One region of the Proteus sp. MB838 genome, then DNA from elsewhere that is predicted to be linked to it. Evidence: predicted binding sites of a transcription regulator. Region 1 holds the regulator's gene; the other holds the start of a gene.

Region 1 (17,737 bases):
ACAACCAAACTAAAGGGCGGAATAAGGCGAGACAAAAACGCATAGGATTAACAATTTTCAGTGCAATGACTTCTGGCTTGATCATGCCGATACGTTTAGGAGTTAAATCGGCAAGCAGAATAAACATCGATGTGACGATAATAAATGAACAGACCGATCCTAATTGTTGCGCGAGAGGTGCTTCTAAAAAGCGGGAAAAGAGATCTTTTAATGCGGGAGAAAAAGCAGATTCACCGACAATACCCGCCAAAATGGCAACGGCGTTAAGACCAATTTGTACCACGGTAAAAAACATACCGGGGGTTTCTTGCATTTTTAATACACGAGCGGCGTTGATATTTCCTTCGTCAACCAACTGTTTGAGTTTAATACGACGGGAGGCCGCCAGTGATATTTCAGACAGCGAAAAAAAGGCGCTAATGGCACACAGCAAAAGCACAATGAGTAAACTATTAAGCATATAAGGCTCACATCACCCAGAGTATTAAATCCAGAGGGTAATACTTGAGTGTTAATAATCGAAGATAAATCAATATATTGTGATAGACTATTTTATAAAAATAGACACAAAGATAGATAAGAGGGCGTAATTATATCATCGCCCTGCTATTTTCTGCTAGTGTTAGTTTGCCGGTGGAAAACAGATACCAATGCCACCAAGTCCACAATAACCTTGAGGGTTTTTAAATAGGTATTGCTGATGATAATCTTCAGCAAAATAGAAAGGTCCGGCAGGTTGTATTTCAGTGGTGATCTCTTTATGTGCCCCTTCACTATTGATAGCTTGTTGATAACGTTGTTTTGACTCAATAGCTTGTGCATATTGCTCTGGGGTTAGGGTATAAATGGCCGAGCGATATTGGCTACCAATATCATTACCTTGGCGCATACCTTGGGAAGGGTCATGATTCTCCCAAAAAATAGCCAATAATTGTTGATAGCTGATAAGGGTCGGATCAAATACCACACGAACGACCTCTGCATGACCGGTACGGCCTTGGCAAACTTGCTCATAGGTGGGATTTTCTGTTACACCACCGCTATAACCGGCACTTGTGCTATAAACACCGGGTTGTTGCCAAAATAGGCGTTCAACGCCCCAAAAGCAGCCCATGGCAAAATAAGCAATTTGCATATTTTCTGGGATCTCACGGATAGAATGCCCATTGACGGCATGATTAGCAGAAATTTCTAATGGCGTTGTGCTGCCGATTACGGCATGCTCAGGATGATAAGCTTTATGTTGCAAGGTAAACTCCAAATTTTATATTTGTAAACGCTGTACTATGGTAAAGGTTTAATATTGTTATAAACTAAATCTACAATAAAGCTTAAAACTATTTGTCGTCAATTACCGAATGATATAAATAATATTGAGGAGAAAACGTGCCGAGATACTCCGTTATCTACGTTCTCTGTCTGTCTTCTATAACGTCTTTTGCTTATGGGGCAAATTTACGTTTAAAAGTAGAAGGTTTAGAAGGGCAACTCGAAAAGAATGTACGAGTCCAGCTATCAAACATAACAACAGAAGAAGTTGCACCAGACGGGCGTTTTCGTGCGCGTGTTGAAAAGGCAATTAAAGAGGGCCTACGGCCTTTAGGTTATTATCAGCCAACGGTCACTTTCTCTTATCAAGAAAATACCCCTCCGACACGCCCTGTATTAACAGCAAAGGTTGAGCTTGGTATTCCCGTACTATTAAAAGGGGTCAATATTGTACTGGAAGGGGGAGCTAAAACAGATGAGCAATATGCCAAAGTGATTAAAGAAAACACCCCCCTCTTGATAGTGTGTTAAATCATGCCGAATATGAAAAATTAAAAGGTTCGTTAACAGGGCTTGCTATTCGTCGTGGTTACTTTGATGCAGATATGGAAAAAAGCCAGCTCGGTGTCTCTTTAGATAATCACGCCTCTTATTGGGATTTTGTCTTTAATAGTGGTGAACGTTACCGTTTTGGTAAAGTGAATTATACTGGCTCACAAATTCGTGAAGACTACCTACAAAATATTGTGCCTTTTAAAGAAGGGGAATATTACTCTTCTGAAGATTTGGCAGAGTTTAATCGACGCTTAGCTGCCACAGGATGGTTTAATTCGGCGGTTGTCACACCTAATATCGCTAAAGCACGTAGTGAAGGCAATTATTTGCTACCAATGGATGCCGTTGTTACCCCTCGTTCACGTAACTATATGGAGCTAGGGGGCGGTTTTGCCACAGATGTCGGACCTCGATTAAATATGCAGTGGGATAAACCTTGGATAAATTCTAGGGGCCATAGCTTAACATCGAATATGAGTATTTCTAAGCCTGAGCAATCTATTGGTGCTAATTATAAAATTCCATTAAAAGTTAACCCATTAGAACAATATTATAGCATTCAAGGTGGCTATAAACGTACAGATTTAAATGATACTCGTTCGGATACCACCACACTGAACGTTTCTCGTAACTGGGATATGTCAACGGGATGGCAATACAGTATTAATACCCGCTGGAGTCTGAGCCACTTTACCCAAGGTGATGTGACCAATACAACCATGTTGCTTTATCCTGGTGCGAATGCAAGTCGCGTACGCCAACGGGGTGGCATGATGCCTTATTGGGGGGATAGCCAACGTTATTCAGTCGATTATTCCAATAAAATATGGGGATCTGATGTTGAATTTCTCGCCCTACAAGCTCAGCAAGTGTGGATACGCACGCCTTGGGAAGGCCACCGTTTTGTGGTCAGAGGGACGTTTGGCTGGATTGAAACGAATCAATTTGAGAAAGTGCCACCCGAATTACGTTTCTTTGCCGGTGGCGATAGAAGTATTAGGGGTTATAAATACCAAAGTATTTCACCGGAAGATAGCAAAGGTAAATTAACAGGGGCATCAAGAATGCTAACGGGATCTGTTGAATACCAATATAACGTAACTGGAAATTGGTGGGGAGCCGTATTTGTTGATAGTGGTGAAGCCGTTAACGATTTTACGAAAAGTGATTTTAAAACAGGTGCGGGTGCGGGGGTTCGTTGGGCATCTCCAGTCGGGCCTGTAAAGTTTGATTTAGCCGTTCCAGTCAATAGTGGTGAAGAGCGTAAATTACAGTTTTATATTGGGTTAGGAGCTGAGTTATGATGAAGTGGTTGAAAAGGATAACACTAACGCTACTTATCATCATTTTACTGGTTTTAGGTGCTCTTGCATGGATTTTAGGGACGCAATCAGGGCTACATTTTGCCATTAATAGTGCAGCTCGTTGGGTGCCAGGTTTAACCATTAATAGTGTTAATGGCGGTTGGCAAGATTTACGTTTAACGGGTGTTGAGTATCAAATGCCGGGTGTAGACGTCAATGTGGGGGAGTTATCATTAGGCTTAAATTTAAGCTGTTTGAAGGATAAACAACTGTGTGTTGAGGCCTTAGGCACACGTGATGTTATCGTCAATGTAGATACCAGTGCACTCCCTCCAGCACAAGAAACACCACCTTCTGAGCCTTTAACTGAGCTTAATGCTCCTTTACCTATCTATTTAAACTCTCTCTCATTAGCCAATACGCGTGTACAAATTGATGATATGGCCCTATCACTCAATGAGTTTACTACGGCAGCACAATGGGAAGGGCGTCAAGTTACCTTAAAACCGACAGTCATTAATGATTTGTTGGTGGCGTTACCGAAAACCCCCGAAGACGGTAGTGTTGCCGCCATGGCGCAAGATGTAAAAGAAGTTGCAGCAACGACGCCTCAAGCGGAGCCTAAAACACCGCAAGAGCAAGAGCAGGCACTAGCTGACACTATTAAGACAATTTTCGCCAAGCCTTTATTAGCGCAGTTACCCGAAATTATTATTCCTGTTGATATCAATGTGGAGGGGATAGAAGGTAAACAGTTACAAGTTAGTGGTGATACGCCTGTGACTATTAATCAACTCTCTTTTCAAGCCAATACGCAAGGTCAACAGGTTAATCTCACTAGGCTCAGTATTGATGCGCCAGAAGGCAAAGTCAGTTTAAACGGTCAAATTACACTGGATAAACAGTGGCCGGTTAATCTAGATATGCAAGCGATGCTTCGTGAGATGGCAGGATTGGAAGAGTTTAAAGATCAGCAAGCGACACTGTCCTTACAAGGTGCGATACTTGATGAGTTAAAACTCGCACTCTCTTTAACAGGAACTGTTACCGCAAGCCTTGATGCACAAGCTGAGCTCGCTAAAGCACATCTTCCACTAAAATTAACCTTAGAGAGCCAAAAAGTGCGCTGGCCTTTAACGGGAGATGTGCAGTATCAACTTAATGATACTCGACTACGTCTTAATGGGCAGACGGATAATTATGATCTTTCATTACGTTCTAATATTGAAGGACAAGAGATCCCGCCAGCCAAATTGACCCTAGACGCTAAAGGGAATGAAGAGAAAATAGCACTCACTCGTTTGCGTTTAGCTGCATTACAAGGTCATGCGGATATTACCGGTGTGGCAGATTGGAGTAAGGCGATTAGCTGGAATGCATTATTGACTATCTCTGGTATTAATACAGCTAAACAATATCCCGATATGCCAGCGAAATTAGATGGACGTATTGCTACAACGGGTAGCCTGTATGGAGGAAGTTGGCAACTGCGAGTGCCTGAAATTACCTTAGATGGTAATTTAAAAAATAATCTTATTAAGGCGCGAGGAAACGCCTATGGTAATGATTCGGGGCAATGGAATATTCCTCAATTAACCTTAATTCTAGGAAAAAATAATCTCGATATTGCGGGGCACTTAGGTGAGCAGTGGGCGCTTGATGCGAACATCAATGCTCCGGGGTTAAATGGTTTAGTGCCGGGGTTAGCGGGCGTTATTAAAGGGAAAGTGAATGTTCGCGGTGATATTAATAAGCCGAAAATTATTGCTGATATCAATGCGCAAGGGATCAAATGGCAAGATCAGCTCAGTGTTGGGTCAGTTGTCGTTAAAGGTGACATTCAGTCAGATGACGTGATCAGTGGCAAACTGGCAATTACGGCACGTCAGTTAAAACAGGCTGATTTGATTATTCGTCAATTAACGCTAGATGCGGCAGGGACAGAAAAACAGCATAAGCTTACCTTGAAAATGGATGGGGAACCCATATCGGGTGGCCTGACATTAGCCGGCTCGTTTGATAAAGAAAAACAGCAGTGGCAAGGCACACTTAACAATACCGCATTTGATACGCCTGTAGGCGAATGGCGTTTAAATAAAGCGATGGCGCTAAATTTATTAGCGGAAAAACAGCAAGTGACGATTGGTTCACATTGCTGGGTAAATCCTAATGCACAACTGTGTGTACCTAAAGAGATCACTGTAGGTGAGAGTGGTAGTGCGGCAATCACGTTAACACGCTTTGATTTAGCCATGATAAAACCATTCTTACCTCCTGAAACCGCGCTACGCGGTGTCTTTACGGGAGATGCTACGGCAACTTGGAATGCGAAAGGCGGATTACCTAAAGCGTCAGTTAACCTTAAAGGTCAGGGCGTTGGTGTAAAACAAAATGTCGATGGTACGGTATTACCTATTGATTTTGATGCAGTTACGTTAAATGCGGGTATCAATAATGGTAAAGCGACCTTGCAATGGTTGATTAGTATTGCCGGTAATGGTGACTTTAAAGGCCATGTCAATGTTGCTGATCTAGAAAAAACACGTCAATTATCAGGTACGGTTGATATTGATAATCTGACATTAGATCTGATTAAGCCTTTCTTGGGTAAAGGTGAAATAGCACAAGGTAGTGTAGGGGCACAGCTACGTTTAGGGGGGAATGCACAATCACCATTGCTATTTGGGCAGTTTGGTATTAACCAGTTAAAAGTAGTTGGTCACTGGATCCCATTTGACATCACCAAAGGGAATGTCGATATTCGCTTTAATGGTGCGACTTCTGATTTAAGCGGTAGAATCGAAACACCGGAAGGTTATTTAAATCTGACGGGGAATGCGGACTGGCGCAAACTAGATGAGTGGCGTGCCGTGGTGGCTGCGAATGGCAACAAACTGCGTGTGTCATTACCACCAATGGTTCGTATTGATGTTAACCCAGACTTAGTTTTTGAAGCTAATCCACATTTGCTTAAATTAGATGGTCGTATTGATATCCCTTGGGCTCGTATCGTGGTGCAGGAATTACCCGAGTCTGCGGTGTCGGCTTCCTCTGATGAAGTGATGTTGGATAAAGAATTACAACCTATAGCACCAAAGCAGACTTCTATACCTATTCAAAGTAATTTGGCGATTAATATTGGCGATGATGTCACATTAGATGCCTTTGGATTGAAAGCCAGATTAACAGGGGCATTAAAAGTTGCTCAAAGTAAGCAAGGGTTGGGATTAAATGGTCAAGTGGATATTCCTCGCGGGGAATTCAAAGCTTATGGACAAGATTTACAAGTACGTAAAGGGCAAATCTTGTTCTCAGGGCCGGTTGATCAGCCATACTTAAATATTGAAGCGATACGTAACCCTGATAATACGGCAGATAATGTCATTGCTGGGGTTAAAGTTACCGGGCTTGCGGATAAGCCGAAAGTGGAAATATTCTCTGAGCCGGCCAAAACACAACAAGAAGCATTATCCTACTTGTTAAGAGGGGAAGGATTAGCAAGTGGTGATTCTGATTCAGCACAAATGACAGCCATGCTAATAGGATTAGGTGTTGGACAAAGTGGACAACTCGTAGGACGTATTGGCGAAACCTTTGGTATTTCTGATTTAGCGTTAGATACACAAGGTGTAGGGGATAGTTCACAAGTTGTCGTCAGTGGTAAGATAACTGATGATTTACAAGTGAAGTATGGGATGGGTATATTTGATTCGCTAGCGACGTTAACATTACGTTATCGCTTGATGCCCAGGTTGTATTTACAAGCAGTGTCTGGTATGAATCAGGCAATAGATCTGCTTTATCAATTTGAGTTTTAATTTATATGCGAATTATTGTTTATGGAAGTTTACGGCGAAATCAGGGTAACCATCACTGGATGACCTACGCACAGCTATTAGGTGAGTATAAATTAGCGGGGTATAAACTCTATGATTTAGGGTTTTATCCTGCTGTGGTTGAAGGTGATGGTGAAATAGAATGTGAAGTTTATCGGATCACGCCTTCCATTTTGACGGAGCTTGATGAACTGAAAAAAAATGATCAAGATTACAAGCGCCAGTTGATATCAACACCTTATGGTAGTGCTTGGATCTATCTTTATCAAAAGCCAGTTGATGGGTTGCGAGAAATCAAAAGTGGAGATTGGCTAAAACGCCACGAAGAAGAGTAATAGGCTTACGAAAGCTGACTCAATAATGATTAAAAAAGCTCGATATATATCGAGCTTTTTTATTTTTACTAAAAGTAGTATTTATATTTTAAAATTTAAATAAATAATTATTACTTCGTTTTTTATCTAAATTGATATGAAAATAATTAATGGTAGAGCTGATTGACAGAAAAATAACTTCAGTGTTAAAACAGTTTTGCTTAAGAAGGAAAGAGATAACGACTTATTATTAAATAGCGAAATAAGGTAATTTATGGACAAATTAAACGATATTACTCAACTTTATAATAATCCACCAAAAGATGTAAAACATAATATAGTCAATCATCGTTTTACGGATATGATGCTACAAACTAAAACTGTTGCAACAGAAGCATTAGATAAATTAGCTTATCTTGCAGGTATTAAAAATGCACCTGCTGATGATAAGTATTTAAAATTAAACACCACTAGCTTAGATGCGTTACTAAAAAGTGCGAAGTCACTTGGTTATGATATCGAAGTCGTCAGTCTTTAATCAATAAGCAGCCGTAAGGCTGCTTTTTAAATGAAAGGAGGCAATAGTGAATAAGGATATTAATGAACTTAATAAAGATATTAATATTGTCGGATTACATTGGATTGAACGCTGGCGAGTGAATAATGGAAAACATCAGTCTTATGTTATTCCTTTCGCAACAACCTATCCTATTAATATTGTTTATCACGGTAAAAGCGAATTTAAATATGGGCAGTATGGCATTCATCTTGGCCAGCAAGATACACTCACCTTTTTAGGTGATAAAAAACAAAAGATACTGGCTAAATTTATTGATTGTCGTAAAAACTCACCGACATTTAAATCAGAATTAAGTTTGGAGATAACCCCATCATCCGCAAGAACACTTATTATTCCCCCAGGAGTTGCTCATACTTTTTCCCATCTAGAAAATGTTTTTACCTTAAATAGCTACTCTCTTTTTTTACCTACTATCGAGCAATTAGCAAGTGAAACATTAAATTGGTCACCTAATAATGATGTGATAAATCTGCCGGAAGATATCGATATTAATGAGATTGAAGGCTATGAGCCGATGACAGAAGAAGCTTCGGCGCTGGTCTACTATCGAGTTGCTGAGATACAACAGCAGTGGTTAAGCCAACATCGATTTTTACACTCTGAAACTCGTAAAATTCGCTTAGATAATGGCGATGAAATTAATGTAAGGTTGCGAGAGAAAATAGCCGATGTTCAAAAACAGTCATTACCTACATCCACTATTTTAGGTGTTGAATTTCGTGAAATGGCGACCCTGCATACGGGCAAAGAGAGTGGCATTGTTCCATTAACGCGACAATCCCCTATGTATCTAGTTGAACATGGTCAGGAGGCTTATGATTTCGACTCTTATGGATTACATTTAGGGCAAGAAGATCATTTAACTTTTTTAGGAAATACCTCGGGTAAAATCACTATTAAGCTGGTGGATATGCGTGAAGATTCGCCTACGCTATTTTATGAAGATGAAATGGTTTTTGATCCGGCACCCAATATTGAGTTAGTGATCCCCTGTGGTGTTGCCCATGCCTTATTTAATATGGCGAATATCATTACTGTGAATCGACCTGTTATCTATTTGGACGAAGAAAAAGAATATATTCCGGGTCATGACGTGATTGATTGGAAAATCGCTAATAAAAATTATCAAGCTTATCGTGTTAATAAAATAGCAGCAGATTTAACCTATTATCAATTTCTTGTTTCTAAACAACAAGCGTTAATGAAACATAGGCCCACCCATCATACCCCAAAATCAATTATTGTTTATGATGAAAATAATCAGCCTATTAAAGTATTAATTAAAGAAAAGGTGTAACCTCTATTATGCGTATTGTCTTTTTCTATATGCTTTTTTTGGTATTAAGTGCAGATGGTCTAATGGTTTTTTTGACACCTGTTATTGTTTATCAATTAACAACAAGCATTGAATATGCGGGATTGACATACGCTTTATGGTGGTTACCACGTATTTTTTTAATACCGCTTATTGGTCAATATATTGATGGTCTAGGTGTCCGTCCTGTTTCTGTTATTTCCGATAGCTGTAAAATTATCGGTTGTTTATTTTTATTAATAGTAGATTTTTCCTCTGATTTAGTTATTGCAATTAGTTTTGGATTAGTGGGTAGCTTAATTTCTATTGGTAATTCACAGACACTGATTTCATATGAAAAAATTATTGCCTTGATGAGTCGCCATAAAGAACATCATATTAATATAATGTCTCGAATGGATTTTTTGGGCATGATCATTGGCCCATTAATCGGTATGTTATTTATTGATTATGGTTACCATTATTTACTGATTATTCCCTGTCTATTTTATTTCATTAACGCCGTGTTCTTTTTGTTCTTTTACTTAGTGCCAAAACAGCGCCAATCTGCCACTCAGTTACATAGCCTAACAGAGACATTACAGGTGACGAAAAGGATAGTGGTGATTTTTACGTCTCCTATTTTGGTTTTTTCTATTTTAATTGCTATCGGCAATAATATGTTTGATGGATTAATTGAGTCGAGTGGGGCGGCGTTGATCGACCAATCGATGAATTTACCCATTAAATATTATGGCTTTATTGATATTTCTGCGGGGATCTGTGGCGTGATAGGAACTTATTTATATGGTTATCTAACCCATTATTTAAATCGAAAATTATTAATGTCTCTATCAATTTGTATCATCACAATAAGTTCTTTTCTATTGGTTATTTTTCAACATGATATCACGGCTTTTATTCTCTTTTATGCCCTATCCATTATTGGTAAGGTTTTTTCAGGGAATATTTTACGGATGTTAAGAATAGAAATTATTCCTGTGACACAATTAGCTAGCATTTCCTCACTGATTATTTTGTTTAATCAACTGATTTTGCCCATTGTTGGGGGATTGCTCTTTTTCTCTACAGGGAATATTTCGACAGTATATATATTGATGATAATCGCTATGGCGATCACCTTGGTGAGTGGCGTAATGCTTATTATGCGGTTAAACCATAAAAAAGAGATAATCATAAAATAAGCCCACATTTGAAGTGGGCTTATTTTTGCTAAGCAACCAATGGATTACTTAGCAACGCTAATTCTAATGACACAGAATTATTTTTTTGCGCGTTCAAAAGAAGACAGAATTTCAGCTTTAGCCGCTTCTACGCCTTCCCAACCATCAACTTTTACCCATTTACCAGATTCTAAATCTTTGTAATGTTCGAAGAAGTGTTTGATTTGAGCTTTTAATAATTCAGGTAGATCGTTCACATCTTTAATGTGATCGTATTCTTTACTTAGTTTAGTGTGTGGTACAGCAACCAGTTTTGCATCTTCACCTGATTCATCAGTCATTTTCAGTACGCCAACAGGACGGCAACGAATGACTGAACCTGGTTGTAATGGGTATGGAGTTGGAACCAGAACGTCTACTGGATCACCATCTAAAGATAATGTGTTGTTGATGTAACCGTAGTTGCATGGGTAGAACATCGCTGTTGACATAAAACGGTCAACGAACAGTGCACCACTTTCTTTATCAACTTCGTATTTGATTGGATCAGCATTGGCTGGAATTTCAATAACAACATAGATATCTTCTGGTAGTTCTTTACCAGCAGGAACATGATTCAGGCTCATAAAAAATTTCCTATGAAAAATTAATTTGACGTGGCTCGTAGTATAGCGAAAAGTTTTTAACAATACCCGTTTTTTGCCGTACAGGTTGCCTTTTGAGGTAAAAATAAGCAACAAATACACGAATTAGCTATTTTGGGAGATGAAAAAACCGGACGCGTTAATTAAGCCCGGTTTAACTATATCCTGACAAAAAGAAAATTTATTCTTCGTCTGGATATTGAGCCATAAATGCTTCTGCTTGTTCGACCATCGCTTTAGTACCCACAAAGAATGGCATGCGTTGGTGCAACTCTGTTGGTTTGATATCTAAAATACGATCTTTACCATTACTGGCTTTACCACCCGCTTGTTCCGCGAGGAATGCCATTGGGTTGCATTCATAAAGTAAGCGTAATTTACCATTTGGATGACTTGCCGTACTTGGGTAAATATAAATCCCCCCTTTGAGCAAGTTACGATGGAAATCCGCAACCAAAGAGCCAATATAGCGAGTTGTATAAGGACGGTTAGTTGCTGCATCCTGCTCTTGGCAATACTTGATGTATTTTTTTACCCCTAATGGGAATTTAATGTAGTTACCTTCATTGATTGAATACATATTTCCGGTAGGCGGAAAATGAACACTTTCGTGAGATAAACAGAAAACCCCTAAAGAAGGATCGTAAGTAAAGGCATGTACACCACAACCGGTAGTGTAAACCAACATAGTAGATGAGCCATAAACGACATAACCCGCAGCAACTTGGCGATTACCGGGTTGCAGGAAATCATCTAGTGTCACTGGTTGGCCAATAGGCGTAATACGGTGGTAAATAGAGAAAATAGTACCAACGGAAACGTTTACATCGATATTAGAAGAACCATCCAATGGATCCATTAATACCACATACTTGGCATTTTCCGCGCGATCACCTTCAAAGATAACGATATCGTCTTCTTCTTCCGAACCGATCCCCGCAACTTCACCACGAGCTTTAAGTGCTGCTTTTAGTTTCTCATTCGCGTAAAGATCCAGTTTCATCTGGGCTTCACCTTGAACATTAGAAACACCGTTAGTGCCAAGAATATCGACTAACCCAGCTTTATTAATATCACGGTGAATAATTTTAGCCCCAAGCTTAATGGCTGACAGCAATGCCGTTAATTCGCCAGTTGCATGGGGAAAATCTTGTTGTTTCTCGACGATAAATTCGCCTAATGTTTTCATGACGTGGGTCCTGAATGTGAATGGATAAAATATAAAAAGGAAAAAAGTTTCCTTATTAGTGGCAAGTTTATCCAAAGAATCGCATGATTCAAAGGTTAATCCGTTTCTAATCTGCTTTTTGATGGTTAGAATAGTGACCAACTTCATGCTATTGGAAAGAAATTCATGCACATTCATATTCTTGGTATTTGTGGCACCTTTATGGGAAGTCTTGCCATCTTAGCTCGAGCGAAAGGGCATAAAGTAACTGGCTCTGATGCAAATGTTTATCCTCCAATGAGCACATTATTGGAAAATCAAGGCATTGAGCTAATCGAAGGTTATGCTCCACAACAATTGGAACCTGCTCCTGACATGGTGATTATTGGCAATGCGATGACTCGAGGGAATCCTTGTGTTGAAGCGGTACTTGAAAAAGGATTGCCTTACACATCAGGGCCACAATGGTTACATGACTATATTTTGCCTGAGCGTTGGGTTTTGGCCGTTGCGGGTACCCATGGTAAAACGACTACGGCAGGTATGCTGGCTTGGATTTTAGAAGATTGTGGTTATCAACCTGGTTTTTTAATTGGTGGTGTGCCGGGTAACTTTCAAGTTTCAGCACAATTGGGGGAAAGCCCGTTTTTTGTTATTGAAGCTGATGAGTATGACAGTGCTTTCTTTGATAAACGTTCTAAATTTGTTCATTACTCGCCACGTACGCTTATCTTAAATAATCTGGAATTCGATCATGCGGATATTTTTGATGATTTAACGGCGATTCAAAAACAGTTTCATCATTTAGTCCGTATTGTGCCGGGCAGTGGCAAAATTATCATGCCTGATAACGATCTGAACTTAAAACAGACCATTGGTATGGGATGTTGGAGTGAGGAAGAGTACACCGGTGAGACGGGTGATTGGCAGGCGAAAAAGATCAGTAATGACAGTAGCCACTTTGCAGTGTTCCATAAAGGTGAGCAAGTCGGTGAGGTTTGTTGGGGACTTTCGGGTGAACACAATATGCAAAATGGCTTAATGGCCATTGTGGCAGCTCACCACGTTGGTGTATTACCGGTAGATGCATGCGCAGCACTCAATAAATTTATTAACGCCCGTCGTCGTTTAGAGTTACGGGGTGAAGTAAATCAAGTGAGTGTTTATGATGACTTTGCCCATCATCCTACGGCGATTTTAGCAACCCTTGAAGCGTTACGTAGTAAAGTTGGCGGAACAGCACGTATTATTGCGGTATTAGAACCTCGCTCTAATACGATGAAGATGGGGATCAGTAAAGATGATATCGCCCCGGCATTGGGACGTGCTGATGAAGTTTTCTTATTTCAGCCACCTAACATTCAATGGTTAGTCAGTGATATTGCCGAGAAGTGTGTACAGCCTGCTCGTTGGAGCACGGATATTGATACATTAGTGGAGATGGTTGCTAAAGAAGCTAAACCGGGTGATCATATTTTGATCATGAGCAATGGTGGCTTTGGTGGTATACATGAAAAACTCCTGGCGAAATTAGCCACACCAAAATCATCTGTGGATCAATATTAATTTAAATAAGTAAGCCACTGAAATTTCAGTGGCTTACTGTTTATGACCTATTTTCCTGAAGTCGCTATTTATAATTCCTGATCAAATAGGTTTAAAATCGCATCTCGTAGTTCTTCTGTTGAGAATCCTGGCGCGGGTGTAGAAAAAATAGTGTCATCACCAGCGATACTTCCGAGGATCCCTTCTGCTTTACCTAAAGAATCTAATAAACGTGCAATAAGCTGTGCGGCACCGGGGCTGGTTCTAATAACCACTACTGAGTGGTTATGGTCAATATCAAGTACCAAATTTTTCAATGGGCTACTTGCTGTTGGTACACCAAGTTCTGTTGGCAGGCAGTAAACCATTTCCATTTTGGCATTACGCGTTCTTACTGCGCCAAATTTTGTTAGCATACGAGAGATTTTAGACTGGTTAATATTATCAAAACCAGCTTCTTGTAATGCGGTTACAATCTCGCCTTGTGAACTGAATTTTTCTTCTTTCAGCAGGGCTTTAAATGCTTTAACCAAGTCTTCTTGCTTAGAAGGAGTGCGCATAGTTCACCTTTAGTGAGTTATCAATAACTCGCACATTATGCAGAGAAGTGAATTTTTATGCAACATTAGCTCCGTTAATCTTGTTTCTCTTCTTGGTTGATGTGTGTTTTTGTGTGTTAACTCAAAAAAGTTTTATTTCTCGATATTGAATGCGATAATCTTGATTAGGTAAATAATTTGTTAACTAAATGATAATCTTAAATGATTATGCAATATGAGATAGTTCGTTTAGCACTTAGCGATATTTATTGGAATTATTTCTCAAAAGAGTGCCCGCTATCTCATTAACAGATAAGCAATTTGTTTAGAATAACCGAAGTATTATTTTTTACTACAAATGCCTTATTATGCAATATAGCTGTTAAATAATTGTTTTCTTTACTAGGTGTGTTGCGTAATAGTGAGTATATCAAAGGCGTTCCACTATCTCGTAAACTAAGGAGTATCAGAATGAAAGTAGCAGTTCTCGGTGTAGCGGGTGGTATTGGTCAGGCACTGGCACTTCTTCTTAAAAATCAGCTTCCAGCTGGTAGTGAACTCTCTTTATATGATATCGCTCCGGTTACACCGGGTGTTGCAGCGGACTTAAGTCATATACCTACTCAAGTAAGGGTAAAAGGTTTTGCTGGCGAAGATCCTTCTCCTGCATTAAAAGATGCAGATGTTGTTTTAATTTCTGCCGGTGTTGCCCGTAAACCGGGTATGGATCGCTCTGATCTTTTCAATGTAAATGCAGGGATCGTGCGTAATCTTATTGAAAAAGTTGCACAAAACTGCCCTAAGGCGCTTATTGGTATCATTACTAATCCAGTCAATACTACGGTTGCTATCGCTGCTGAAGTACTGAAAAAAGCCGGTGTTTATGATAAAAAACGCCTATTTGGTGTGACAACACTGGATATTATCCGTGCGAATACTTTTGTTGCTGAATTAAAAGGCAAAGATCCACAAACAACGAATGTTCCGGTCATTGGTGGACACTCAGGTGTCACTATTCTTCCTTTGCTATCTCAAGTAGCCGGTGTGTCATTTACTGATGAAGAAGTTGCTGCATTAACAAAACGTATTCAAAATGCGGGAACTGAGGTTGTTGAAGCTAAAGCGGGTGGCGGATCAGCCACATTATCAATGGGACAAGCAGCTGCGCGCTTTGGTCTTTCATTGATCCGTGCTTTAAATGGCGAAAAAGATGTTATTGAGTGCACCTATACCGAAGGCGATGGTGAACATGCCCGTTTCTTTGCACAACCTGTTCGTTTAGGTAAGAATGGTGTTGAAGAATATCTACCAATCGGTCAATTAAGTGATTTTGAAAAACAATCTCTTAATGGCATGTTGGATGTATTGAAAAAAGATATAATTCTTGGCGAAGAATTTATTAATAAATAAAAAATAACCTTTTTGCTTTAAAATAATGTAAATTTAAATAAAAACCGCTGATAGTGTATCAGCGGTTTTTTTTATTAATTATAATATATGTAATTATTAGTTAATTATTGGTTTTGTCGCGTATCTTCCGTTCAAGTAATTCTCCTGTTTCAGGATGAAAATAACGACTGGGCCAAATTTCCGAAGGCGCTACACCTAGAAAGTCAGCAATGATTTTCTCACCTTTTGGCCAAGGGCGTGACAGTGCGTTAGCCAGTGTTGAAGAGCTTAAACCAGCTTGGCGAGAGATGGCTGCCAGTGTTGTGCCTCATTTTCTGAGTGCGGCAATAATATCGGCAGGATGCCAATCAGATTTCCTTGAAATCATTTTTAATCCTTTTTCTATAAAATTAAATGCTGTGTTAGTGGTATAAATAACAGTTTATTAGAAATGCTTAAAAGCATTAAACTGATTATTTAGAAAATAAAATAACATTATTTTTCTAAAAATATTTCTGATTTTATTCTTAATAATTTCTTTTTTGAAGTTGATAACAATTTTAGAGAAACGTAATGAAAAAAGAGTGGTATACGGCAATGGAATTGACGGGTATAGGTGGATTACCTAAATCACCACAAGGTGTAAATGCAAAAGCTAAACGTGAATCTTGGTTAAAACAAGAGAGAACTAATAAACAAGGAAATGGCGTTGAATATCATTACTCTTGTTTACCAGAAGAAACTTTAATTGCTCTGGAGCTTTATGAACCATTAGCACATTACAAACTAAATAAAGAGGAGCCACTCGTTATCTGGGTGAAAGCATTCCAACAACTTAATGATGGTGAACAAAAAACAGTAACAGAGCTGATCTTGCGGGATGGTATTAGAAGTTTTTTAGAAAAGATCGTCAAAGATTAAGCGACTTTAAAGAACGCGCTATTGCGTTATCCGCAACCGATATCTGACTAACCTCTTAGTTGAATGTGAGATGAGATCATGAAAAAAGAATGGTATACAGCAAAAGAATTAGTAGGGCTTGCAGGGTTACCTAATTCTCCACAAGGGGTCAATTTAATGGCACGCCGTGAAGGATGGGAAAATCGCCGTAAGCGTGGAGTACAAGGTAAAGCCGTTGAGTACTCGGTTAAAAGCCTCCCTGAAGAGGTGGTGAGTGTGTTAGCGGCGCATGAGCCTCCTGCAGAATATTTATCTAAGCGTCAGGATGCCTTTCTTATCTGGGTGGAAGCTTATTATCAGCTAACAAAATCAGAGCGTGAAAAAATCGTAAAATTTGTTTTACGAGAAGGTCTCGCTAAGTTAATTAGCTATATTGATGCTGACAATCAAGAAGAGATCGAACGAGAAAATGAAGAAGTGGTTCAAAAATTAAAAAGCCCCCCAGAGTCGACATAGTCGCTCTGACGGGCTTCTCATACTTTATGGGGTTTAGGTATGAAAATTACGATTGTCGTTGCACAGCAACGTGCGCAAGGCCAATTAATGCATCTTTGTAAGATGAATCAGGAATAATCGCTAACGCCTCAATGGCTTTATCGGCTTCTTCTTCCGCTTTTTGGCGGGTATATTCCAGTGAGCCACACTGTTTCATCGTTTTTAACACAGTGTCGAGTAAATGACGGCCGTTACCTTTTTCAATGGCTTGACGAATGAGTTGTGATTCTGTTTCGTTACCATGGTGCATGGCATGAAGTAAAGGCAAAGTAGGTTTACCTTCATCCAGATCGTCACCGGTATTTTTACCTAATTGGGTATTATCTGCATCATAATCCAGTAAATCGTCAATCAGCTGGAATGCGGTACCAAGATAACGACCATAATCTTGGAAAGCTTTCTCTTGCTCTGGAGTGGCTCCGCAGAGGATGGCTGACGCATGAGAGGCAGCTTCAAATAAACGAGCGGTTTTACTGTAGATAACTTGCATATAGTCATCTTCAGTAATGTCAGGATCGTTACAATTCATTAATTGTAATACTTCACCTTCAGCGATCACATTGGTTGCGCTAGACATCAGCTTTAGCACGCGCATGGAATCAAGATCCGTCATCATCTGAAAAGATCGTGTATAAATAAAGTCACCTACCAGCACGCTTGC
Region 2 (16,223 bases), on a different contig from region 1:
TTTAGCTTATCAACAACAACGCTCACTGCTCTTTAATTGCAAAGTGCAAATTGTATTGTGGCTATCACCTATTAATAAATTAGAGGCAAAATCGTTAACAACACCCACAACCAAAGAAAGTATTCAATTAGGGTTAAACAATCAGCTTATTCGCTCTACAGCAACACGCTTTACATTTTGTGGCTTACGCCAAACATTACGACCGATGCATTTTGTGCTGTCAAATGGTGATGAAGAGGTCAAAATTATTATCTCTTCATTAGGGCGTATTCGAGCGTGCAGTCAGACAATAAAGGCATTTTCAGTATGCTAAAGCGTCCTTTGTCTATTCAACATCATGATTTTGCGGGTTTTATGTTGATGGAGTGCCTCTTTGTGATGACGATAAGTAGTATTTTATTAGTTTGTATTGGACGTGCTTATCCTTATATTATCAATGAGTTAACTTCTTCTTATCAACAATATCGTTTAGAGATTTATCTAAAACAGCGTTTGCAGTTACTGGAGACGCAATTAAGGCGAGCAGGGTACTGCAATGGTGATTGCACTGTTAAAAAAGCTTCTTTACCTGCATCACTTAAAATAGGTCATTATCCTTATCACCCTCATGGCTCTTGTGTTTTGTTTGTTTACGATATGAACAATAACGGCCGTTGGGAGAGTCCAGAAGAACAAGAGAGTGATTACTTTGGTTTTAGATTAAAAAACGGTCAGCTTGAACAACGTCGTGGTGTGCAAAATTGTGATTCAACAGGTTGGCAACAGATCTTCGAAAAAGAAGAAATTGAGGTGACAGAATTTATCTTAACTCCCTATACACACTATTCTCCAATAAAAAAACGTGCATTTAACTATCTATCATTATCATTAAAATTCCAAGCAAAACAAAATATTAACCTAAAAGTACACTATCAAACATCAATACTATTAAGGAATATTTCGTGATAACGACACAGGGAACAATAAAGGAGCAACAGGGTGTCATCGGTCTGATGGCTGCAGTAGGTTTTATGGTGATAAGTTTATCGTTACTGACAAGTTTTGCTTATCATTATCGTCAATGTCAATTAATGGTGATGCAAGAGTTACAAGCAAAGCAGACCTTTTTATTCGCTGGATCTGCGTTGTCATGGGGAATGACCTTAACATGGGATTTATCGCCTTCTCGTCTTTACCAATGGCAATGTCGTACTTTTACTGCTGAGCCTAATATGAAAAGCTGTTTCTCTTTGAGAGGAAAGACAAGCGCTTTACTACTCGGAGAGGCTAAAAGTCATAGCGGAGATAAGATATCTCATTATCAATGGATTAATCTGGTTGGTAAGGAAAAACTGCATATTGAAGCCCAACCGAATGGTTGGCTAGACTACTGTCCACTAGTTAAAGAAGGCTGTATTTGATAATAAATACTTAATTAATCATGAAAGAAAAGAAGATAGTATGCTAATTAATATGGTGTCAGTATTGCTATTCTTTAATATTAGCTTTGTCGCTATTATAGGGTATAGCCAAGCCTTAAAAGTTGATTTTCAGCGCTTAGTGGCTATCCAACAAGCCGGAGCGTCTCTTTTTGCTTTTTATGGGCAAATGTCATTCAACTCTGTTGATAACCTTAAAATAATGACACAATCACTTATTGAAGCGGAAGGCTGTCAAAAAATAGAGGGATCGATAACCCACCATTCAGGTTATGTGACACGCTTATACCATTGGTCATGTGATTAATAAAATGAGGATCTGATGTTCCATATTTACCATTCAAATCAATTATCACTACTTAAATCACTGATGGTACATTTTATGCAAAATCGGCCACTATCATCGCCTTTTGAGCAAGAAGTGATTTTAGTGCAAAGTCCCGGAATGTCGCAGTGGTTACAAATCCAATTAGCAGAAAGTTTGGGTATTGCTGCTAATATCCGTTATCCATTACCCGCTACTTTTATTTGGGAAATGTTTACTCGGGTATTATCAGGTATACCTAAAGAAAGTGCGTTTTCTAAAGATGCCATGACATGGAAACTAATGGCATTATTGCCTAATTACCTTGATGATCCGGCATTTAAACCCTTGCTACATTATCTTAAAGATGATGAAGACAAACGTAAATTACATCAACTAGCGGGGCGTGTGGCGGATCTCTTTGACCAATATCTGGTTTATCGTCCCGATTGGTTGTCGGCATGGGAAAATGATCAACTAATTGATGGCTTGAGTGACAATCAATACTGGCAAAAAACACTGTGGTTGGCACTGCAACGCTATACAGAAGATCTTGCGCAACCTAAATGGCATCGTGCTAATCTTTATCAACAATTTATTTCTACTTTGAATGATGCGCCTATGGGGGCGCTTGCGCACTGTTTTCCATCGCGTATTTTTATTTGTGGTATTTCAGCATTGCCACAAGTCTATTTGCAAGCACTGCAAGCAATCGGCAGACATACCGAAATCTATTTATTGTTTACTAATCCTTGCCGCTATTACTGGGGAGATATTCAAGATCCAAAATTCCTCGCTCGTCTAAATAGTAGAAAGCCTCGACATTATCAGCAACTTCATGAACTACCTTGGTTTAAAGATGAACAAAATGCATCGACACTATTTAATGAGGAAGGGGAGCAAAATGTCGGCAATCCACTATTAGCGTCTTGGGGAAAGTTAGGTAAAGATAATCTCTATTTTCTTTCTGAGCTTGAATATAGCGATGTGTTAGATGCTTTTGTTGATATACCAAGAGATAATTTATTACATCAACTTCAGGCCGATATACTCGATTTAGAGGATTTTTCACAAATAGGTCAGACGCTTGAGGATTACCAAAGTAGTGAAAAAAAGCGGATCATTGCCAATGATGATCGCTCTTTGACCTTTCATGCTAGCCATAGCCCACAACGGGAAGTCGAGGTATTACAAGACCAATTACTGCATCTCCTCGAGCAAGATGCTGATTTATTACCGCGAGATATTATTGTTATGGTGGCGGATATTGATAGCTATACGCCCTATATTCAAGCCGTATTTGGTAATGCGCCCGCAGAGCGTTATATTCCTTTTGCCATTTCAGACCGAAAAGCTCGCCAAGTACATCCTGTCTTACAAGCTTTTATCACTTTATTAGAATTACCTCAAAGCCGTTTTACCGCAGAGCAAGTGCTTGCATTACTTGAAGTACCCGCCTTAGCTGCACATTTTGCCATTTTTGAAAATGAGTTGAAGCTACTACGGCGCTGGGTTGAAGAGTCAGGTATACGTTGGGGATTAGATGATGAAAATGTGGCCTCCTTTTTATTACCTGTGACAGGAAAAAATACGTGGGAGTTTGGGTTATTAAGGATGCTTCTTGGTTATGCGATGGACAGTGAGGCAGGGCCGTGGCAAGGGGTACTGCCTTACGATGAATCAAGTGGCCTAGTCGCTGAGTTAGCAGGGCATCTAGCAGATTTTTTATATACCTTAAGTGAATGGCGAACACGATTAAGCGAAACTCGAAACTTAGAAGAGTGGCTTGATATCGGTCAACAGCTTGTTGATGCCTTTTTTGACACTGATGAAGAGACAGAGCTGGTATTGGCGCTTATCACACAACAGTGGCAAAAGGTGATAAAAAATGGTCTAGAGGCGCACTATCAACATGAAATTCCATTAGTGCTGATCCGCGATGAACTTACAGTGCGTTTTGATGATGAGAAAATTAGCCAACGCTTTTTAGCCGGAAGCCTTAATTTTTGCACCTTAATGCCAATGCGTTCAATTCCATTTAAAGCAGTCTGTTTATTGGGAATGAATGATGGGGTCTACCCACGTAATATTCAGCCATTAGGATTTGATTTAATGGCAGAAAAACGTCGTCGAGGTGATAGAAAACGTCGTGATGATGATCGCTACCTGTTTTTAGAAGCATTAAGCTCAGCAGAAAAATACCTTTATATCAGTTATATTGGTAAGTCTATTCGTGACGATCGCGAATGTAATCCTTCGGTATTGATTAAAGAGTTACAAGATTATATTGGGCAAAATTTCCGTTTAAGGGAAGATGCATCATTAAATGTTGATGACAGTGCGCAGCGTATCATCAGCCACTTATTAACCCAACATAGTCGAGTGCCTTTTGCGCCAGAAAACTTTAAAACGGATGCTCTATATCGCTCTTATGCCGCTGAATGGTTACCCGCAGCAAGTGGGAAAGGGACTGCTCACCAAGCATTTTCAACGCCATTAAATAAAAAAATTGAGAAAGTCTCTTTAGATGAACTATCACGCTTTTATCGCCATCCCGTACGTGCTTTTTTCCAGCAAAGTCTAAAAACGAATTTTGTTATTGAAGAGACCGAGCTACCGGAAGAAGAGCCTTTTGTCATTAATGCATTACAACGTTATCTATTAAACCAATGGTTATTAAAAGCCTTAATCGAAGGGACATCAACAGAAGCACTTTATGAACGCATTAAAGCTGCTGGAAAATTACCAGCTAGTGCGTTTGGTCAAATTTATTGGGAGCAACAAATAGAAACGTTGCAACCTTTAGCCGAAAAAGTCAGAAGTGAACGTTTAGCAACCCATTCTGTCACAATAGAATACCAATTTAATACGATCCCATTAATTGGTCGTTTAAATGAAGTACAAGCCGATGGGTTACTCCGTTGGCGACCCGCCACATTAACAGCTAATGATCTACTGCAATTATGGATAGAACATCTCGTGTACTGCTTAAGTGGTGGAACTGGCGAAAGCCGTTTTTATGGTAGAAAAGAGTCGCAATGGTGTCTATCACCGGTGTCTGCGGATATTGCGTATTCAACCCTTGAAAGATTGATCCAAGATTATCAAACAGGGATGAATACACCTTTAGCCTTATTCGCCAACAGTGGTTGGGCTTGGTTACAAGCTTGCTTCGATAAAAAAACACAGACGTTTTTATTTGATGATGAAGAGATACAAAACAAGGCAGAATTGGTATTAACGCAATATTTAACCGATAGCTATAACCGAGAAGGTGAAATGAATGATATCTATATTCAACGTGTATTTCATCAGCTTGATGCACCTTTTCTTGAGGCAGTAAAACAGACCACGTTAGCCATATTTAAGCCAATCATTCCATTTATAAAAAAATAAGGGAGCTCATATCAGATGAGAAAATACTTATCGCAACTTTGGATTATGTTGCTATTGATGCTAGTCAGTATCAACAGCTTCGCAACAGATCCACTTTGGCAAGTATTGCCGGATAGCATTGAAAAAAGTGAAAGTGATCCACGTGATTATCAGGCTATTAAATTAGCTAATGATATGACCGTATTACTGGTTTCAGATAAAAAAGCGGTCAAATCATTAACCGCCGTTGCTCTGCCTGTCGGTGCATTAGAAGATCCAGATAGCCAACAAGGTCTTGCCCACTATTTAGAACATATGGTGTTAATGGGCTCGACCAAATACCCAAAATCAGGGGATCTGACAGAGTTTTTAAATAAAAATGGTGGCTCTCATAATGCCAGCACAACCACTTACCGCACCGCATTTTATTTAGAAGTTGAAAATAGTGCCATTAATGAAGCAGTTGATCGTTTGGCAGATGCATTAGCGGAGCCATTACTTGATCCTAAATATGCTGATCGTGAACGTAATGCGGTTAATGCGGAATTAACCATGGCTCGCTCCCGCGATGGAATGCGTTTTTGGCAAGTGAGAGCCGAAACTTTGAATCCGGCTCATCCAAGCTCTCGTTTTATGGGAGGAAACTTAGAAACATTAAGTGATAAGCCAGAGAGTAAATTACAAGATGAATTAGTGAAATTCTATCAAACATACTATTCTGGTAACTTAATGAATGGGGTGATTTATAGTAATAAATCACTGGACGAACTCGCTAAATTAGCGGCTGATACTTTTTCCCGTATTCCTAATAAAAACACCCAAGCACCAGTAACGACGGTGCCTGCGATGACAGAAAAAGAAAAAGGGATAATGATCCACTTAGTCCCAGCTCAGCCACAAAAAACCTTACAAATCGAATTTGGTATTGATAATAATCTTGCCGATTTTCGCAGTAAATCAGATGAATATATTGGCTACCTTATTAGCAATCGTAGCACGGGTACACTAGCAACTTGGCTACAAGAGCAAGGATTAGCAGAGAATATTAGTACTTCATCTGAATCCTATATCGATCGCAACCAAGGTTCATTTACCATTTATGTTTTTTTAACAGACAAAGGCCTTGCTGAGAAAGATAAAGTTATTTCAGCGATTTTTTCTTATATTCAACTGATCCAAAATAAAGGGGTCAGTGAGCGCTATTTTAAAGAAATAGCCAATGTGCTTGACCTCTCATTTCGCTATGGCTCTATTGTCAGAGATATGAACTATATTGAAGATATCTCCGATATGATGCTGCGTTATCCGATTAAAAATATTCTTAATGCAGATTTTATTGCCGATGATTATCAACCTTCTGCGATCCTTTCTCGCCTAGGATCTCTTACACCAGAAAATGCGCGTATTTGGGTGATTAGCCCTAATGAGCCTTCAAATAAGCAAGCTTATTTTGTTCATGCACCTTATCAAGTGGATAAAATTACTGCGAAGCAATTAGCTTCATGGCAGGAATTAGCCAGCGACATCTCATTGTCATTACCGACACTAAACCCTTATATTCCTGATAATCTGTCACTTATTGATGCTGATAGTAACATCACTAAGCCTCAATTATTATGGCAAGACAGTCATGCTCGGTTATTCTATATGCCATCGCACTATTTTTCTGATGAGCCGAAAGCCAGTGTGACGTTAAGTTTAGTGAACAAAAATGCAGATCGCACAGTTAAACAGCAAGTTATACAAACATTGACCAATTACCTTGCTGATCTAACCTCTAGTGAACTGGCTTATCAAGCTTCTGTTGCCGGCATGAATATCTCCTCTTCTTCTGGGCGTGGAGTCGATTTCTCAGTCAATGGTTATACTCAACATTTACCAGAGCTAGTAAATGCCACACTAAAAAGCTATATAACGTTTGAAGCTACTCAGCAAGAGCTTGATCAAGCTAAATCTTGGTATCGTGAACAACTGGAAGTGACGCATAACCTTAAAGCGTATGATGCTGCAATGTTACCTGCCCGTCGCCTAAATACGATCCCTTATTATGAAGAAGCCGATAAACTTAAGGCGTTAGAGTCGATAACGTTACAAGATATTAAAGATAATCGTCGTGATGTCATTGAAAATGCAGCGCTTCAAGCATTAATTATCGGTAATTTAACGCCAGAGCAGAGCCGTGAGATAGTTAAATCGGCACAAGCATTATTAGGCAATAAAGGAACAGAATATTGGATTGGCGACACATTAGTTTTTGATAAATTAAATCAAGTTACATTCCAAAATAAATCTAAAAGTACCGATAATGCGCTAGGGGAATTGTTTATCCCTGTTGGCTATGAGCGTCTACAAGGAAAAGCGATTACATCAGTATTATCCTCTATCGTGCATCCTTGGTTCTTTGAACAACTCAGAACAGAAGAGCAATTAGGTTATGCGGTCTTTGCTTTCCAAGCTTCAATGGGCGAGCAGTCCGGTTTAGGCTTTTTACTGCAAAGTAATGCTAAACCACCAGTTTATCTCAATGAGCGTTATCATGCATTTTATCAACAAGCTTATGATCGTTTGAAAAAGCTAAGTGAAGTTGAATTTAATCAATATAAAAAAGCCATTATTGATGAAGTAAAACAACCACCGCAAACATTTTATGAAGAGGTTTCTCTTTATCGTAATGATTTTTATCGTAATAACTTAAAATATGATGGTCGTGAGAAGTTTTTAGCCCAACTGAATAAGGTAACGCTAAAACAAGCAATCGAATTTTATGAAAAAGCGATAATTAAACCGACAGGACTCGTGTTTGTTTCACAAATAATCGGGAAAGAGGGTAACAACGCTGATTATGCGCAAAATAAACAGTGGAAAATCTATTCAACCGTGAGTGAATTACAAAAAACATTACCTGTTGAGGAAATTAAAGAGTGAGTGAAGTGATACAGGCACAGGTATTAGATCCCTATACACTTCCTTTGTATCAAAGACGCCTCATTGAGGCGTCTGCGGGAACAGGGAAAACGTACACTATAGGGTTATTGTATTTACGATTACTGCTTGGATTAGGGGGCGAGTCAGCATTTCATCGCCCCTTAAGTGTTGAAGAGATCTTAGTCGTTACTTTTACCGAAGCGGCAACGGATGAATTACGCGCCCGTATTCGTCAAAATATTCATCAGTTAAGGCTAGCCTGTATCCGTCATCAAGTAGAAAATGACAATAACGCTTACCAAATATTATTAGATCAAATCCCGAATAAAATGGTGGCGGCGCAATGGCTATTAGAAGCTGAGCGTCAAATGGATGAAGCCGCTATTTATACTATTCATGGTTTTTGTCAGCGCATGTTAGCCACTAACGCTTTTGAATCTGGTGTATTGTTTGAACAGGTGTTGATCCAAGATGAATATGAGTTAAAAAAACGTGTCTGCGCTGATTTTTGGCGCAGGCACTGTTATCCCCTTTCTTATGATGTTGCCTATGCGGTAAGCGAAATTTGGTCTGGCCCTGAGCAACTGCTGTATGAAATTCAACCCTATTTACAAGGTGAATGCCCCGAAATTCAAGGTATTGATTTCGACGCTAAAAAAGAGACTGTTGAACAGCGTCATCAAGCAGTCATTGAGGCCATTGATAAAGTTAAAGCACTATGGCGTCATCATTGCAATGAAATTGCAGATTGGATAACTTCATCTGGTGTTGATAAACGCAGTTACAGTAGTCGTTTCTTACCTAAATGGATCGATGAAATCACCGCATGGGCCACTCCACTCGAAACCAAAAGTTATCAGTTACCTGACTGTTTAAGTCGTTTTTCGCAAGCAACCCTACATGAAAAAACTACAAAGGGGGCTGCGCCTGAGCACGCTTTATTTGCGGAAATCGAACTACTTTGCCAACAAAGCTTAACGTTACGTGATGTGATCATTGCCAATGCCATCCCTGAAATACGCCAAGGGATAGAAAATGAAAAAATGCGTCGTGGTGAGTTGGGATTTGATGATCTGTTAACGCGTCTCGATAAGGCATTGCAACGAGAAGGCGGCGAAGCATTAGCAGATGCTATTCGCCAACGTTATCCCGTCGCGATGATTGACGAATTTCAGGATACCGATCCTCAGCAGTATCGTATTTTTGATACTATCTATGGTGAGCATACAGAGAGTGGTTTGCTATTTATTGGTGATCCCAAACAAGCCATTTACGCATTTCGTGGTGCAGATATCTTTACCTATATTCGGGCAAGGCAACAAACCGATCACCACTATACATTGAATACTAACTGGCGCTCGGCTCCGGGTATGGTAAGTGCAGTTAATAAACTGTTTTTACGTTCTAAAACCCCTTTTTTGTTTGATCATATTCCTTTTATTGAGGTCAATTCGGCTGAAAAAAATCAGCATATGAAGTTTATTTACCAGCAAAAAACAGTTGCCCCATTAAATTTTTGGTTAGCTGAAGGTGAAAGCCTTTCAACTGGTAATTATGAACAATTAATGGCCTCGCAATGTGCGATGCAAATTCGTGACTGGTTATCAGCCGGTGACAATCAACAAGCTTGGTTAATCGAACAAGACAATAAAAGCGCTGTTACATCTGCCGATATTGTGGTGCTAGTGCGTAGTCGCCGAGAAGCATTATTGATCAGAGATGCATTAGATCTGTTATCTATCCAATCAGTATTTTTATCCAATAGAGAAAGTGTGTTTGAAACCAATGAAGCCAAAGATCTACTTTGGTTACTACAAGCAGTGGTAACCCCTGAAAAAGAACGGGTGTTAAGAGCGTCTCTTGCCAGTGCACTGTTTGGATTTAACGCACAACAAATTGACGAACTTAATCAAGATGAACAGCGTTGGAACCGCTATGTGGAGCAATTCTCTGATTATTTTGTCTTGTGGCAAAAACGTGGTGTGTTACCTATGCTACGTAAAGTCATGATAGAAAACCAAATCGCTGAGAACTTACTCGCAAGCCAAGCAGGAGAACGACGTTTAACCGATATCATGCATATTGGCGAGTTGCTACAAGAAACATCATTACAGCTTGATAGCGAGCACGCCCTTATTCGTTGGTTAGCCCAGCAAATTTCTCGACCAGATGCACAAGCGGAAAGTCAGCAAATGCGTTTGGAAAGTGATAAAAATCTGGTGCAAATTTGTACCATTCACAAATCTAAAGGATTGGAATATCCCATTGTTTGCCTACCTTTTGCCTGTAATTATCAAGAACAAAAGGGCGCGCTTTATCATGATAGAGATGAATTTTACGCAAAATTAGATATTTTTAATCAACCTGATAGCGTGCGTCTTGCTGATGAAGAGCGACTGGCAGAGGATTTACGCTTGTTGTATGTGGCATTAACTCGGGCGAAATTTTGTTGTTATGTTGGTGTTGCGCCTTTGGTTAAAGGAAATAAACGTAAGTCAGGATTAACTGATTTGCATAAAAATGCGCTGGGATATCTGTTGCAGCATGGGGAAGAGGGTAATAGTGAGCTATTACATCAATCCATTAATCAATTGCTTGATGACAATATAAAAGTGATCACGTTAGGTGATACCTCAACGCATCGATATCAATCTCCACATACAACGGATATTGCTTTAGATGCCGCCATATTTAAGCGAAAAATTAATGATAATTGGCGTATCACCAGTTATTCGGGATTAACGGCACAACACTCTGCACGTGGATATCTATTTGATAGTGCTGATTTGGATGCCTTGGTACAATCTATCGCACCGGGCTTAGATACCGATGCTAAAGGTGAGAAAACAGCGCAACACAGCGATGAACTCTCTATTCATCACTTCCCTCGTGGTGCAGTCGCGGGGACATTTTTACATAGTTTGCTTGAAGAGCTTGATTTTTCACAGCCTATTGATGAAAGTTGGATGCAAGAGCAACTTATTGCCCAAGGTTTTGAGGAAAAATGGACGCCATTGTTGGTGGCTTGGATGGAAACCCTTTTTCACACCCCATTAAATGCGCAAGGCTTATGTTTAGCTGATATTCCTAAGGAGCATCAACTCGATGAGCTACAATTCTATCTGCCTATTGAAAAGGAGATGTCGGCGGCACAGTTAACAGAATTAACCCGTCAATACGATCCTTTATCTGCGCAATGTCCAGCCCTCAATTTTCAGCAAGTGCAAGGCATGCTAAAAGGTTTTATTGACTTAGTATTTTGTTGGGAGGGCAAGTATTATGTGGTTGACTATAAATCTAACTGGCTTGGTGAATCGAGTGAGGATTACACGCAAGAGGCGATGAGCAATGCAATGCGCGATCATCGTTATGATTTACAGTATCAACTCTATACTTTAGCGCTACATCGATTTTTACAACAACGCTTACCTGATTATGATTACCAACGTCATTTTGGTGGGATCTGCTATCTCTTCTTACGTGGCATTGATACTGACTACCCGGGCAATGGCGTCTATACCTATCTACCTGAAGAAAAGTTTGTAGAAGCATTAGATGCGCTATTTAAAGGGGAAGCGCTTGAGGTTAACGGCAGTAAAGTGAACGCGCTGGGTGAGAACAATTCAAATGATTAAATTATTAGAACAAGCAATTGCACAAAACCTATTGCGCCCATTAGATTTACGTTTTGCTCAAATGCTGGTGGCAGATGAAAATCCTATCCTACTGTTTATTTTTGCCTATCTCAGTGCTCAAACAGGGGCGGGTCATGTTTGCTTACCGTTAAATATCATACAACAAGATAAATTGTTTGATGGACGACACACCGAGCTTTCACAAGCCATTTGGCAGAAAATGGCGCAACCATCAGCGAAAGAAATACTGGCAGAGCTTAATCAGAGCGAGTGTGTTAATCAAGGCCATAGTGATCTGCCTTCACCTATTATTCTCGATAACGGATTACTTTATCTACAAAGAATGTGGCGTTATGAAGAGCAAATTGCGCAATTTTTTCGCCAAGAGCAACGGGTGGTTGATATCGATGAAAATCAATTAACAAACGTATTAAATCAACTTTTCCCAAGTGTTAAGACAGATGCTGAAACTAACTGGCAAAAAGTCGCCGCAGCGGTTGCTATTACAAGCCCTATTTCGATTATTTCGGGTGGCCCAGGAACAGGGAAAACCACGACAGTAGCAAAGATTTTAGCTGCTTTTGTCATGCTAACGGCGAATGAAAAACCCATTATTCAACTAGCCGCACCCACGGGAAAAGCGGCAGCTAGATTGACCGAATCATTAGGTAAAGCATTAGCGCAATTGGCACTAAGTGAAGAAGAGTTAAAATGGATGCCCGATCAAGCGCAAACCATTCATCGCTTATTAGGTGCTCAACCGGAAAGTCAGCAAGTTCGTTATCATCGCGATAATCCGCTACAACTTGATATCTTGGTCATAGATGAAGCTTCTATGGTGGATTTACCGATGATGGCGCGTTTAATTGAGGCTTTACCGGAATATTGCCATGTTATTTTTCTGGGAGATAAAGATCAGCTCGCTTCGGTAGAGGCGGGAGCCGTTTTAGGGGATATTTGTCGTTTTGCGGATCAGGGGTTTAGCCAACGCCGTTTTGAGCAGATTGATCGCTTAACACAAGGTGAATTACAGAAAGATCCCGCTTCTATGACGACTTCTACTACGCCAGTTTCGGTGGTCAGTGATTCACTATGTTTACTGCGTAAAAGTTATCGTTTTGGCTCACATTCAGGTATTGGTCAATTAGCTTTTGCGGTTAATCAAGGACAAGTGAAGAGTGCTATGACGTTACTGAAAAAAGCGACAGTAACACAAGAGAGCACTGAGCGAGAAAAACATACCGATCCGCAGGACATCGAATTTATCTCATTAGACACCGATGAGAGCTATATGAAGATGCTTCAAGATGTTGCTAAGACTTATCATCACTATCTATCGTTAGTCGCACAAAAAGCAGCACCAGAGACTATTCTTCATAGCTTTAATCAATATCGTTTATTGTGCGCCTTGCGAGAAGGGCCTTTTGGTGTCACAGGACTAAATGAACGTATTGAGATGCTGTTACATCGCCAACGCTTGATACGACGACCTATAAATAGCTATCAGCGGGAGTATATTGGGCGACCAATTATGATCCAGCGTAATGACAGCACATTGGGGCTATTTAATGGTGATATCGGCATTATGCTTAATAACGATGAAGGGGAAATGAAAGCTTTCTTTCAGTTGCCTGATGGCACATTGAAAGCTATTCAACCTAGTCGTTTACCGCAACATGAGACTGCTTATGTGATGACAGTACATAAATCACAAGGTTCGGAATTTACCCATACGGCACTGGTGTTGCCAACACAATTTTCTCCTATTGTTAGCCGAGAATTACTCTATACGGCGATAACGCGAGCCAAGCAGAAGCTATCACTTTATTCTTCTGAATATATGGTGAAAATGGCGATCCAGACACGTATTCAACGCCGCAGTGGATTAGTTGAAAAACTGCGTTACTGAGTGATTTTTTAATTTAATACGAATTAATATAATTATAGTGAATAGCAAAAGACAGGCTTTGAGAGGGGGAGCCTGTCTTTTTTACTTTATTAATAAAACTACTCTTTATGTAGATCTAAAATTAAGATCTTAGAGCGGCGCTGATAATTATACAGAGCCTGTTTTTCAATAGGTAATTTATCGATTTCAGCAGGCGTAAAGCCTTTTTCTTGGAACCAATGAATACTACGAGTCGTGAGCACAAATAATTTATCTAACCCCATCTGTTTAGCTTGGGTTGATATGCGTTGTAACAACACTTCACCTCGACAAGAGCTACGATAATCAGGATGAACGGCGACACAGGCCATTTCACCTATTTTTTCAGACTGATAAGGATAGAGGGCAGCACAAGCAATGGTGAGATTATCGCGCTCAATAATAGTGAATTGATCAATTTCCATCTCAAGTTGCTCTCTTGAGCGACGCACTAAAATGCCTTGTTGCTCTAATGGACGAATAAGCTCTAATATGCCACCAATATCATTAATATTGGCGCGACGGACTTTCTCGGCACTTTCCATCACAATCTGCGTACCAATACCGTCACGAGAAAATAACTCTTGAACAATGGCACCATCCGCTTGATAGCTTAATAAATGGCTACGCTCAACACCACGACGGCAGGCTGTTACCGCACCTCGTAAAAAACGTACAGTACCTGAGTGATAATCGCCTGTAGTTTGTAATGCTTGAATTCGTTCTTCTGCTTGATTAGGTAAAAGTTCAGACACAATCTGGCCACTTGCATCTACAACCCCTTGCGAAGAGCAAAAGCCAATAAGCTTTTGTGCTTTAAGTTTGATAGCTAGCTGGGTTGCGACCTCTTCAGAGGTTAAATTAAAACTTTCCCCTGTAACAGAGACGGCAACAGGGCCAATTAACACAATGGCATGGTTATCTAACTGACGATGAATGGCCTCTTCATCAATACGGCGAATTTTACCGCTATGGCAATAATCGACCCCATCATCGACACCTAAAGGTTGGGCAATGACAAAATTACCGCTAACCACATTAATATGCGCTCCTTGCAAGGGCGTATTACTTAAACTCATTGATAAACGAGCAGTAATATCGAGTTGTAAGGTACCGGCAGATTGTTTAACTACTTCAAGGGTTTTACTATCAGTAATTCGTGTGTGTTTATGATAGAGCGGAGAAATTTTTTGCTCTTCAAGAGCCACATCGATTTGTGGTCTAGCGCCATAAACCACCACTAACCGTATTCCTAAACTATGCAATAAACCAATATCGTTAATGATAGAGGGAAAGTTCTCATGGGCTATTGCTTCTCCCCCTAGCATAATGACAAATGTTTTACCTCTATGTGCATTAATATACGGAACCGAGTGTCGAAAACCATCGACCAATTCGGTGCTACGCTCTTTCATAAAGCCCCTCTCAAGTGAATTTTTATTCGCATTTAATGTATTTTTATTCTTTTTGAGCGGAAATGGCAAGTAAAATCCGATCTTACTGTTTTAACAGAAGGCAGAATATTTGTATAAAAGTGTGTAATTGTGCTGTTTTTAAGTGACAGTGAAGTGTGGATTCGGTAAAGTTTTTCGTTCAGATATTTTTTGACCGTCTGTTTTAGCACTTTTTGATGTTAATCGTTTTTTTTGGAATATTTTCATGAGTCATTCAGAACATAATCAAACACGTCGTCGTCTTATTAAAGGAATTGGCGCGTTATTGTTATTAAGTGTTAGTCCTGTTGGCTTAGCGGCAACATCATCAGTGGTTGCCGTCAGGGTATGGCCTGCATCGACTTATACACGTGTGACTATCGAATCAAGTAGCCCCTTGAAATATCGCCAGTTTGCGTTATCAGCACCAGATAGAATTGTGGTTGATCTTGAAGGTATCCAACTGAATAGCGTTCTGAAAGGTATGGCTAGTCAAGTGCAAACAAACGATCCTTACTTAAAACTTATTCGTGTCGGTCAAAATACCCCAACTACGGTTCGTTTAGTGTTTGAAATTAAAACCCCCGTTCAGCCACAAATGTTTACTTTAAAACCCGTTGCTGAATTTAAAAATCGCTTAGTGCTCGATTTCTATCCAAGTCATGCGGCGACAAGTGAAGATGATCCGCTATTAGCGCTATTGCGTGAATATAACGAAGGGGATTTACAACAAGCTGTGCCTGAACAAACGGATACGCGTAAGCCCGGAAGAGCAGGACGAGATAGGCCGATTATTATCATGATTGACCCCGGCCATGGTGGTGAAGATCCGGGAGCGATGGGGAAATATAAAACTCGTGAGAAAGACGTTGTACTACAAATTGCCCGTCGCTTAAGAGCTTTGATTGATAAAGATGCCAAAATGAAAGCTTATATGACGCGTAATGAGGATGTGTTTATCCCCTTAAAAGTGCGAGTAGCGAAAGCGCGGAAAATGCAGGCTGATCTCTTTGTCTCTATTCATGCAGATGCATTTACCAATCGCTCGGCTAGAGGCTCTTCTGTTTTCGCGCTATCCAAAACAGGCGCAACAAGTAATACCGCACGTTACCTAGCTCAAACCCAAAATGAAGCGGATTTAATTGGTGGGGTGAGTCGAAGTGGTGATCGCTATGTTGATCACGCAATGCTTGATTTAGTACAGAC

The links. Region 1 encodes ArgR, which controls arginine synthesis, uptake and breakdown. Its sites were predicted from a motif close to ANTGAATAAAAATACANT; they were not measured.
Region 2: the regulator ArgR is predicted to act here: its motif matches at 15,034-15,051, upstream of argA (amino-acid N-acetyltransferase).

Annotation. Positions count from the first base shown of each region.
Region 1 covers NZ_BAABMO010000003.1:58,658-76,394, reverse strand. The annotation lists gene paeA (polyamine export protein PaeA) at 1-460, opposite strand, end outside; gene msrA (peptide-methionine (S)-S-oxide reductase MsrA) at 623-1,249, opposite strand; partial or broken gene tamA (autotransporter assembly complex protein TamA) at 1,387-3,128, shown strand; gene tamB (autotransporter assembly complex protein TamB) at 3,125-6,946, shown strand; gene ACYUCW_RS02080 (gamma-glutamylcyclotransferase family protein) at 6,952-7,299, shown strand; gene ACYUCW_RS02075 (hypothetical protein) at 7,553-7,816, shown strand; gene ACYUCW_RS02070 (dTDP-4-dehydrorhamnose 3,5-epimerase family protein) at 7,863-9,155, shown strand; gene ACYUCW_RS02065 (MFS transporter) at 9,164-10,357, shown strand; gene ppa (inorganic diphosphatase) at 10,435-10,962, opposite strand; gene fbp (class 1 fructose-bisphosphatase) at 11,162-12,169, opposite strand; gene mpl (UDP-N-acetylmuramate:L-alanyl-gamma-D-glutamyl-meso-diaminopimelate ligase) at 12,335-13,714, shown strand; gene argR (transcriptional regulator ArgR) at 13,783-14,253, opposite strand; gene mdh (malate dehydrogenase) at 14,704-15,642, shown strand; partial or broken gene ACYUCW_RS02035 (helix-turn-helix domain-containing protein) at 15,743-16,009, opposite strand; gene ACYUCW_RS02030 (DNA-binding protein) at 16,195-16,542, shown strand; gene ACYUCW_RS02025 (DNA-binding protein) at 16,621-17,037, shown strand; gene ispB (octaprenyl diphosphate synthase) at 17,084-17,737, opposite strand, start outside.
Region 2 covers NZ_BAABMO010000035.1:20,644-36,866, forward strand. The annotation lists gene ACYUCW_RS14205 (prepilin-type N-terminal cleavage/methylation domain-containing protein) at 1-313, shown strand, start outside; gene ACYUCW_RS14210 (prepilin peptidase-dependent protein) at 307-945, shown strand; gene ACYUCW_RS14215 (DUF2509 family protein) at 942-1,400, shown strand; gene ACYUCW_RS14220 (hypothetical protein) at 1,441-1,725, shown strand; gene recC (exodeoxyribonuclease V subunit gamma) at 1,741-5,118, shown strand; gene ptrA (pitrilysin) at 5,134-8,022, shown strand; gene recB (exodeoxyribonuclease V subunit beta) at 8,019-11,657, shown strand; gene recD (exodeoxyribonuclease V subunit alpha) at 11,650-13,566, shown strand; gene argA (amino-acid N-acetyltransferase) at 13,665-14,999, opposite strand; gene amiC (N-acetylmuramoyl-L-alanine amidase AmiC) at 15,244-16,223, shown strand, end outside.